DNA from 3 places in the Arthrobacter sp. TJ-270 genome. Region 2 is predicted to be linked to each of the others. Evidence: riboswitches for the same ligand, from Rfam matches in the RefSeq annotation. Region 2 holds a riboswitch; each other region holds the start of a gene.
The links. A riboswitch is a leader RNA that binds a small molecule or an ion and turns the genes downstream of it on or off. The one in region 2 is predicted to bind thiamine pyrophosphate.
Positions count from the first base shown of each region.

Region 1 (3,271 bases), on a different contig from region 2:
TCCAAGACCCAGCAGGATTCGCTGATCGGCAACGTATACCTCGGCAAGGTGCAGAACGTCCTGCCCAGCATGGAGGCAGCGTTCATCGATATCGGGCGCGGACGCAATGCCGTGTTGTACGCCGGCGAGGTCAATTGGGACGCAGCAGGCCTGGACGGCCAGCCGCGGCGCATCGAACTTGCGCTGAAGTCGGGCGACTCGGTGCTGGTACAGGTCACCAAGGACCCGGTGGGCCACAAGGGCGCACGCCTGACCAGCCAGATCTCACTGCCCGGGCGCTACCTGGTGTACGTGCCGGGCGGTTCGATGACCGGCATCTCCCGGAAGCTTCCCGACGTCGAACGCAACCGGCTCAAGCGGATCCTCAAGGACCGCCTGCCCGAGAACGCCGGGGTCATCGTGCGCACGGCGGCCGAGGGTGCCAGCGAAGAGGAACTGACCCACGACATCAACCGCCTTCGCTCGCAGTGGGAAACGATCGAGGGCAAGGCGAAGTCGACCAAGACCCTCGCTCCGGAACTCCTCTACGGAGAGCCGGACCTCACCATCAAGGTGGTCAGGGACGTCTTCAACGAGGACTTCTCCAAGCTGATCGTTTCCGGCGAGGAGGCATGGGACACCATCGAGGCGTACGTCATGTACGTTGCTCCCGACCTCGTGGGCAGGCTTGAGAAGTGGACCAAGGACGAGGACATCTTCGCTGCACGGCGCATCGATGAACAGATCCACAAGGCGTTGGACCGCAAGGTGTTCCTGCCTTCGGGCGGCTCACTGGTGATCGACCGGACCGAAGCCATGACCGTGGTAGACGTGAACACGGGCAAATTCACCGGCAGCGGCGGCAACCTTGAGGAAACCGTCACCAAGAACAACCTCGAAGCAGCCGAGGAAGTTGTCCGGCAGCTTCGGTTGCGGGACATCGGCGGCATCATTGTCATCGACTTCATCGACATGGTGCTCGAAGCGAACCGCGACCTCGTGTTGCGGCGGCTCGTGGAGTGCCTGGGACGTGACCGCACCAAGCACCAGGTCGCCGAGGTCACCTCGCTCGGCCTTGTCCAGATGACGCGTAAGCGCATGGGAACCGGCTTGCTTGAGGTGTTCGGCGAGAATTGCGAGCACTGTGGCGGTCGCGGCGTCGTCACCCACGAGGAGCCGGTGGAGCACCGCAGGCACGTCGTTTCGCCGGAGAACCACCAGCAGCACCTGCGGCAGGAGAAGATGTCCCGCAGCGAGCGCAAGCGGCGGGCGAAGAGCCAGCCGGTGGAGGAACACGTTCCCGCGCCGGAACAGAAGCCCGACGACGCTGAACGCCAGGCCCGCGCTGAAGCTGCCCGGGCAGCCCTCGCGAATATTGCCGCCGCTACCCACGCCGCGCATGAGCACGATCACGAGCTCGAGAACCACCCGATGGGTGAAGCGCTGGCGCCCGGCGCGGTGTTGACGATTAACGGCGAGCAGGTGGTCCTGCCGCGCGCGGAAAACGCACCCGTTTCGATTCGACCGGAGCCGCGGCTGACTCTGGAAAGCCTGACGGAGGCCTTCGACCGCTTCCCGGCCGGCGATGAGACTGAGCCCGCCGCTCCGGCCCCGGAGGAGCCTGTGAAGGTCGACGGCGTGCCCGTCGATCCCGTAAGGGAAGCTACCTCCGGTCCGGACGCGGCGAAGCAGAACGTCGCCGCAGCGGACGGTGCGGCGCCCTCGTCCGGGCGTCGTGCCCGGCGGCACCGTGCTGCCAGCAGCGCGCAGGGCTCGGCCGCGAACGCCACGATCGAAAGAGCCGCCGGTGAGGCCAGCGCGCCGTCAACCGGAACGCAGTACGTTGCGCGGGCCGGGAAGCCTGCACCGAAGACACAGCAGTCGGAAGAGCCGATGATCCTCGGAGTCGGAGTCCCCGCCTCAGAGCTCTAGGTCTTCCTCTAATGCGCAGAACACGCCGTTCCCCCCACCAGGGAGCGGCGTGTTTCGTTATGCCTGTGGTCTTCCATGACCCGCGCCCGCACCGCAGGGTAGGCTGGGACGTAGTGACACGCGGTGCCCGGTCCGGGCTGAGATGAAACGCGTTGAACCTGATCTAGAGATGGCCGCCGGACAGGCGGCCTTTGGCCTAGCGGAGGGATGTCGCGGATGAGTATTCGCACGCTCGTGGAACCTGTAGAACACAACGAACCATTGTCGGCGGTAGCTCGGGTGCGGATCATTCCGCGCGTGCTGAGCATAGCCGGTACTGACCCCACCGGAGGCGCCGGCATTCAGGCGGACCTGAAAAGCATTGGCGCGCAGGGCGGGTACGGCATGGCCGTTGTTACCTCACTCGTCGCCCAGAACACCCGGGGAGTGCGCAGCGTGCACACCCCGCCGCCGGCCTTCCTGGAAGAGCAGCTGACCGCTGTCAGCGACGATGTTGCCATCGACGCGGTGAAGATCGGCATGCTCGGTGACGTGGAGACCATCCGGACGGTTCGCCGGTGGCTGCCGCGGGCGTCCGGCGCCGTCGTCGTCCTCGACCCGGTCATGGTGGCAACGAGCGGGGACCGGCTTCTGGCTCCGGATGCCGAAGACGAGCTGCGCGCCCTGGTGCCGCTGGCGGACCTCGTGACTCCCAACCTGCCCGAGCTCGCAGTCCTGCTGAACGAGCCGGTTGCCGCGAGCTGGGAAGCTGCCCTGGAGCAGGGTAAACGCCTCGCAGCGTCCGCAGGCACCTCGGTGCTGGTCAAGGGAGGTCACCTCGAGAGCGGGGCGGGGGATGAGTCTGGCGACTCGGCGTGCCCCGATGCGCTCGTTGGCCCGTCCGCCGACGGCAGCACCGTCACTGTGGTGGGCGGCACCCGCATCAACACGCGGAACACGCACGGCACCGGCTGCTCGCTGTCCGCGGCACTGGCTACAGTCCAGGTGCAAACCCGGGACTGGCACCAGTCACTGCTCATCGTGAAGAGATGGCTTCGGGGCGCGCTCGAACGCGCGGATGAACTCAACGTAGGGGAGGGCAACGGGCCGATCCACCACTTCCACGAGTTCGTGCCGGCCCGGACTTCGAACACTCCGGGGACCGCGCAGGACACGCGCCCCTTCAGTGAGCAGGTGTGGGAGCTCACTTCCCGCCATCGTTCAGCAATCGACACGCTGGGCTTCGTGAGTGCTCTCGGGGACGGGACCCTGCCCGACGATCAATTCGCCTACTACCTGGCACAGGATGCTCTTTACCTGAGGGATTACTCCCGCGTGCTCTCCAGGGCCAGCTCCCTTGCACCCACCGAAGCTGAACAGC
Region 1 is NZ_JBZCNB010000007.1:45,777-49,047, reverse strand. It holds gene AC4D2M_RS13230 (Rne/Rng family ribonuclease) at 1-1,911, shown strand, start outside; TPP riboswitch at 2,021-2,136, shown strand; gene AC4D2M_RS13225 (bifunctional hydroxymethylpyrimidine kinase/phosphomethylpyrimidine kinase) at 2,128-3,271, shown strand, end outside.
Region 1: it holds a riboswitch for thiamine pyrophosphate, as region 2 does, so the genes downstream of both, AC4D2M_RS13225 (bifunctional hydroxymethylpyrimidine kinase/phosphomethylpyrimidine kinase) here and thiC (phosphomethylpyrimidine synthase ThiC) in region 2, are expected to answer to the same signal.

Region 2 (3,271 bases):
AAGCGCACCCCGCCGTCGACGTGTCGGTCGGTGAAACACACGCGACCCTCACCTCGGGCGCGCTGACCGCGTCTGTCAGTCTCACCGGCGACTGGACGGTCGACTTCACCGGTGAGGGCAGGCACCTGACCAGTTCGGTGCCGCGCAGCGTCGGTTTCATTACCGACGACGCCGGACGCTTCTTTGTGCACGAGCAGCTCGCCCTCGGCGTCGGTACCAATGTGTATGGCCTTGGCGAGCGCTTCGGGGCGTTCGTGAAGAACGGCCAGTCGGTGGATGTGTGGAATGAGGACGGTGGAACTTCGAGCGACCTCGCCTACAAGAACGTGCCGTTCTTCCTGACCAACTCCGGGTACGGGGTGTTCGTGAACCACCCGGAGCGCGTCTCGTTCGAAATCGGGTCCGAGGTCGTCTCACGGGCGCAGTTCAGCGTTGAGGGCCAGAAACTCCAGTACTTCGTTATTTACGGGCCCTCCCCGAAGGAGATTCTGCGCCGGTACACCGAGCTGACCGGCAGGCCCGCACGTATCCCCGCGTGGTCCTACGGTTTGTGGCTTTCCACCTCGTTCACCACGGACTATGACGAGAAGACCGTGATGTCCTTCATAGACGGGATGGCCGAGCGGAACCTGCCGCTCTCCGTCTTCCATTTCGACTGCCACTGGATGCGGGCGTTCCACTGGAGCGACTTCGTCTGGGACCCGGCCACCTTCCCCGATCCGGAGGGCATGCTGCGGCGGCTGCACGAACGCGGCCTGAAAGTCTGCGTGTGGATCAATCCGTACATTGCGCAGCGTTCCCACCTGTTCCGGGAGGGGCAGGAGCTCGGCTACCTGGTGCGCAGGGCTGACGGGTCGGTGTGGCAGTGGGATCTCTGGCAGGCCGGCATGGCCCTGGTGGACTTCACCAATCCCGATGCAATCCTCTGGTACCAGGACAAGCTGCGGGTGCTGCTCGGGCAGGGAGTTGACTCCTTCAAGACCGACTTCGGCGAGCGCATCCCCACCGACGTCGTCTGGCATGACGGCTCGGATCCGCAGCGGATGCACAACTACTACACGCAGCTGTACAACGAAGCGGTGTTCGAGCTCCTCGAGAAGGAGCTGGGTGTCGGCGAAGCGGTCCTGTTTGCCAGGTCCGCGACCACGGGCGGACAGAAACTTCCCGTGCACTGGGGCGGGGACTGTGAATCCACGTTCGCCGCAATGTCCGAATCCCTGCGCGGCGGGTTGTCCCTCGCGTCCTCGGGCTTCGCGTTCTGGAGCCATGACATCGGCGGATTCGAGGGCACCCCGCAGCCGGAGATCTTCAAGCGATGGATAGCGTTCGGGCTGCTGTCCTCGCACTCGCGCCTGCACGGATCCAACTCCTACCGGGTGCCCTGGCTGGTCGATGAAGAGTCGGTGGACGTGCTGCGCCATTTCACGGAACTGAAGATGCGCCTGATGCCCTACCTGGCCGGTGCCGCGGAAGAGGCGTACTCATCGGGCACACCGCTGATGCGCCCGATGTTCCTTGAATTCCCGGACGATCCCGGATGCGCCCACCTGGACCGGCAGTACATGCTCGGAAGCAACCTCCTCGTTGCCCCGGTGCTGGAGGCCGACGGCGAACACTCCTTCTACCTCCCCGAGGGAACGTGGACTCACCTCGAAACCGGCGAAACTTTGGAGGGCCCGCGGTGGCACAGCCGGTTCTTCCCGGTTCTGGAGGCTCCGGTATTCGTTCGCCCGGGAACGGTGCTGCCGATGGGCACGGTCTCAACCCGGCCGGATTACAACTGGGCAACCGACGTCGAGTTCAGGGCGTTCGCAGTTGGGGAGGGGCATCGGAGCACTGTTCAGGTGCCTTCCCCCGACGGTTCCTTGACCTCCTACGAGGTGGCCGTTACGCAGGGCGAGGTGAGCGCCGTCGTCGTGGGTTCGTAAGGGAAAGGAGAATCCTCTCTTTCCGCAGGTCGGGTGCTAGGGTCTACAGCATCCACACGGGTGCCCCATTGCAGGGGCTGAGATCGGGCTGATGCAGCCTGCGACCGTCGAACCTGTCCGGGTAATTCCGGCGAAGGAAGTAGGAACCTTGAGTTATTCACATTCGATCGCCTATGTCCGCGACACGGAACACGATCTCGCTGTTCCAGTCACCGAGATAAGCCTCTCCCCCTCCCCCGACGGGACTGCGAACCCGCCTCTGCGCGTGTACCGCACGGCAGGCCCGGGCAGCGACCCGGTCCGCGGCCTGCCTCCGCTGCGGCGGCACTGGATCCAGGGCCGCGGTGACGCACAGCCCTACCGCGGCAGGGAGAGAAACCTGCACGACGACGGCAGGTCCGCAGTGCGTCGCGGCCGCGCCTCCCAGGAGTGGCAGGGTGAGCAATCGGTACCGCTGCGCTCCCGTGAAGGCCGGACGGTGACCCAGATGCACTACGCACGGAACGGCGTCATCACGGAGGAGATGCGGTTCGTCGCGCTGCGGGAGAACTGCGACGTCGAACTGGTCCGTAGCGAGCTTGCCGCCGGGCGGGCCATCATCCCGAACAACATCAACCATCCCGAGTCCGAGCCCATGATCATCGGCAAGGCGTTCCTCGTGAAGATCAACGCCAACATCGGCAACTCCGCGGTGACCAGCTCCATTGCGGAGGAGGTCAGCAAGATGCAGTGGGCCACCCGGTGGGGAGCGGACACCGTCATGGACCTGTCCACCGGCGACGAAATCCACACCACCCGGGAATGGATCATCCGTAACTCCCCCGTGCCGATCGGCACAGTTCCGATCTACCAGGCACTTGAAAAAGTCAACGGCGAGGCCAATGAGCTGACCTGGGAGATCTTCCGCGACACCGTCATCGAGCAGTGCGAGCAGGGTGTGGACTACATGACCATCCACGCCGGCGTCCTGCTGCGCTACGTCCCGCTTACGGCGGAGCGGGTCACCGGCATTGTGTCCCGCGGCGGCTCCATCATGGCCGGCTGGTGCCTTGCCCATCACCGCGAGAACTTCCTGTACACCCACTTCGACGAGCTGTGCGAGATCTTCGCCCGCTATGACGTCGCGTTCTCGCTCGGGGACGGGCTGCGCCCCGGTTCCATCGCCGACGCGAATGACGCCGCCCAGTTCGCCGAGCTGGACACGCTCGCGGAACTGACGGAGCGTGCCTGGAAGTACGACGTCCAGGTGATGGTCGAAGGCCCAGGCCACATCCCTTTCCAGCTGGTACGGGAGAACGTGGAACGACAGCAGGAACTATGCCACGGCGCCCCGTTCTACACGC
Region 2 is NZ_JBZCNB010000005.1:20,831-24,101, reverse strand. It holds gene yicI (alpha-xylosidase) at 1-1,928, shown strand, start outside; TPP riboswitch at 1,975-2,084, shown strand; gene thiC (phosphomethylpyrimidine synthase ThiC) at 2,077-3,271, shown strand, end outside.

Region 3 (3,271 bases), on a different contig from region 2:
CGCTTTGACCGCGCGACGGCCAGCCCGGCCGCCTGCAGCAGGTCCGGTCCGGCCGAGGTTTCGACGGCGGGCGTTTCCGGCCGGTAGCCCGGCACCCAGACGCCGGCTTCGATGAGCCGCGAACGCGTTGACCCGTGCCGGAGCACTGCGTCCGGTTCACCGTCGGCGAGGATGCCGCCGTCGGAGTCGAGCACCACCACGCGGTCCACCACATCGGCCCATACCTCGACCCGGTGCTCCACCACCACGAGTGTGGCTGAAGTCCGGTCGAGCACGCGGACGACGGCGTCCCTCACCTCGATCGCCCCTGCGGGGTCAAGGTTGGCGGTCGGCTCGTCGAGGAGCAGCAGCCCCGGCTGCATCGCGAGGACCGCCGCCAGGGCCAGCCGCTGCTTCTGGCCGCCGGAGAGCGCCGTGGTGGGATGATTCAACGCAACGTCGAGGCCGACGTCGTCGAGGGCCCGATGCACGCGCGGCCAGATCTCGGCGCGGGGAACGGCCAGGTTCTCGGCACCGAACGCTACCTCGTCACCCACCCGGGCCAGCACCAGCTGGGTGTCCGGATCCTGGAGGACCAGGCCGGAACGGCCGCGTGCAGCAGCCGGGCTGACGCCGTCGACCGTGAGTTCACCGGCCTGCTCGCCCTCGTCCTGGTCACCCACAACCCCTGCCAGTCCATGCAGCAGCGTGGACTTCCCCGCGCCGGACGCACCGAGGAGCAGCACGCGCTGGCCCGCCTCGATGGTCAGGTCGATATCCCGGACCGCCCAGCGCACCCGGCCGGGGTGGCGCCACCCCCACCCCTGCGCCGTGATCGAGGCCGGGGCGGACACCCCCGTCGTGCTCATGCTAAACGTCAGCCGTGCGGCCCGCGGCGAAGGATGACAGCGCACCGGTCTTCGCGAGCCCACGGGTGGCGAGCCACGGCAGCACACCGGCGAGCACCACACCCGAAACGGCAGCGAAGACTCCGTACATCAGCTTGTATTCCATGGCCCACTCGACGTTGTACATGATGTTCTCGCTCACCGCGAGGGCAAGACCTGCGCTGAGGCCCGCGAGGATGGCCACACCGATGTTCCAGCGCCGGTAGAGGAACAATGCGAACACCAGCTCAGCGCCGATGCCCTGCACCAGACCGGAGAGGAGTACGGCCATACCGAACTGCGTGCCGATCAGCGCCGACACGGCCGCTGCCAGTACCTCGCAGTAGATCGCGGCACCGGGCTTGCGGATGATGAGCCCGCCGAGCACACCGGCGATGAGCCAACCGCCGGAGTACAGTCCGGCCAGCGGCGGGTACGCAGCGGTCACGGCGGCAATACCGCTGTAACCGGCCGACCAGGCAAAGAAGATGACGCCTACGGCCACGGAGATGACTGAGGCGACCACAATGTCGACGACGCGCCATTCGTAGCGGCGGCGGGATGTGGACGGTGTAGGACTCTGTGTTGCAGTCATGATTGTTGATCCTCCTGGGTACAGGAGGGGAAGGCCTTCCGGCAGGGCGCCGGTCGCCCTGAGAACTCGACTCCCTTCGCCGGTACTAACCGGATCAGGTTCGAGGGTCTGCGGTGGTCCGCACTCTCAGCGCCCACCACATGCGTGGCTGCGCTCCCCTGTCGTTGTTTTGAGCGATACCAACTGTACACCCGCCGGCCGTGGTACCGGCGTCGTGGTCGTCCATCGATGGTCCCGATAACGCTAGGCTGGGACCAAAGCTAAGCCGACTGAAGGAGGCACCATGAATACGATCTTCAAACTGATGGGTGTTGGACTGGGCCTTGTGGCGGGCCTCGTAGGCACGCAGGTGGTGGACTTCATCTGGAAGCGGGTGACCGGAAACGAACCGCCGAAAGACACTGAAGGTCTGGAGAACAGCCTGCGGTCAGCGCTCGTGTTCGCCGTGATATCCGGTACGGTCAGCACCACCATCCGCGTGCTCACCAACCGCACCACGCAGCGCGCCATCCGCCGCTACGAGAACACACGCCACATCACGTAAGCGTCAGTCGTCGGACGCGCGGTCGCCCGCCTCACGGCGTCGGGTGGCCGCGTGTTCCACGACCTCGTCCAGCTCATCCATGCTGAGCAGATCCTTGCGCAGGTGCCTGGTGCGGTAGCCCGCGCGCCCCACCATGTGTGCTGACACCGGCGCCGTAAGCAGCTGGAAAACCCAGCAGACAATCAGTACGGGCACAACCGCCCACGAGCGCTGCTCCACTGCAATTGCCAGCAGAAACAACAGCAGCCCAAGAACCTGCGGCTTTGTTGCCGCATGCATGCGGCTCAGCAGGTCCGGAAACCGCATAAGCCCGACGGCGGCCGCCAGCGACATGAGCGCCCCGCCAAGGAGCAGGACCGCGGTAAGGATATCCAGGGCAGCATCCATCGGCGGCTCACTTCCTTTCGATGACGAATCGGGCAACTGCCACCGAGGCGATGAACCCGATGAGGGAGGTGGCCACCAGGATTACCAGAGTGTTGGTGTGGCCGTTGAACACCATGTCCGCGGCCAACGCCCCGCCGACGATGGCCAGCAGTACGTCTACGGCAATGACACGGTCCAGAATCGTCGGTCCGCGAGCCGCCCGGTAGATGGCGCAAACGGCCGAGACGCCGAGAACCGCAGCGATGACGCCGAGCATGACGGTCATGGGCGTCCCCTTTCCTCGAGGTGATGAGGGGCGGCGGTGAGCAGCAGTGCCAGGTCCTCCCTGGTTCCCATCACACGGATCAGCCACTCCTCGGTGCGCCGGACATTCCGGCGCACCTTTTCTGCGTCATCGGGGCCGGCGACATTCAGGCAGTGCAGGTAGAGGGTGGAAGTGGAGCGGTCCACTTCGATCACGAGAGACCCCGGAATCAATGAGATGGCGTGTCCGGTGGCCGTGACCAGGAGGTCGGATGGGCTGCGCAGGCGTACCGCAACCACAGCGTTCTTCAGCCGCGGGCCATGGGTGAGGGCCAGCCAGAACACCTGGAAGCTGGCCAGCACCAGCTCGTACACAAAGCGCACGGCGAAACCGGCAGCGTAGAACACATTGAAGCGTCCACTGAGCTCGACCGGCGGCAGGTAGAGCAGGTTTGCCACGGCGAACGCGATGATGGCACCGAAGATCAGGTTGCCCGGGCTGAAGTCCTGCCAGAGCGCCCCCCAGACAAGAACGAGCCAGATCAGCAGCGGCAGTTCGACCCGGAACGGGATTCGTTGTCTGGTCATGGCGTGGCACCTGCCGCTTCGGTAGCACCGTCGCCGAGTACAGCGTCG
Region 3 is NZ_JBZCNB010000001.1:801,358-804,628, forward strand. It holds gene AC4D2M_RS03790 (ABC transporter ATP-binding protein) at 1-848, opposite strand, end outside; gene AC4D2M_RS03795 (ECF transporter S component) at 850-1,461, opposite strand; TPP riboswitch at 1,516-1,631, opposite strand; gene AC4D2M_RS03800 (DUF4235 domain-containing protein) at 1,745-2,005, shown strand; gene mnhG (monovalent cation/H(+) antiporter subunit G) at 2,009-2,392, opposite strand; gene AC4D2M_RS03810 (MrpF/PhaF family protein) at 2,400-2,657, opposite strand; gene AC4D2M_RS03815 (Na+/H+ antiporter subunit E) at 2,654-3,223, opposite strand; gene AC4D2M_RS03820 (Na+/H+ antiporter subunit D) at 3,220-3,271, opposite strand, start outside.
Region 3: it holds a riboswitch for thiamine pyrophosphate, as region 2 does, so the genes downstream of both, AC4D2M_RS03795 (ECF transporter S component) here and thiC (phosphomethylpyrimidine synthase ThiC) in region 2, are expected to answer to the same signal.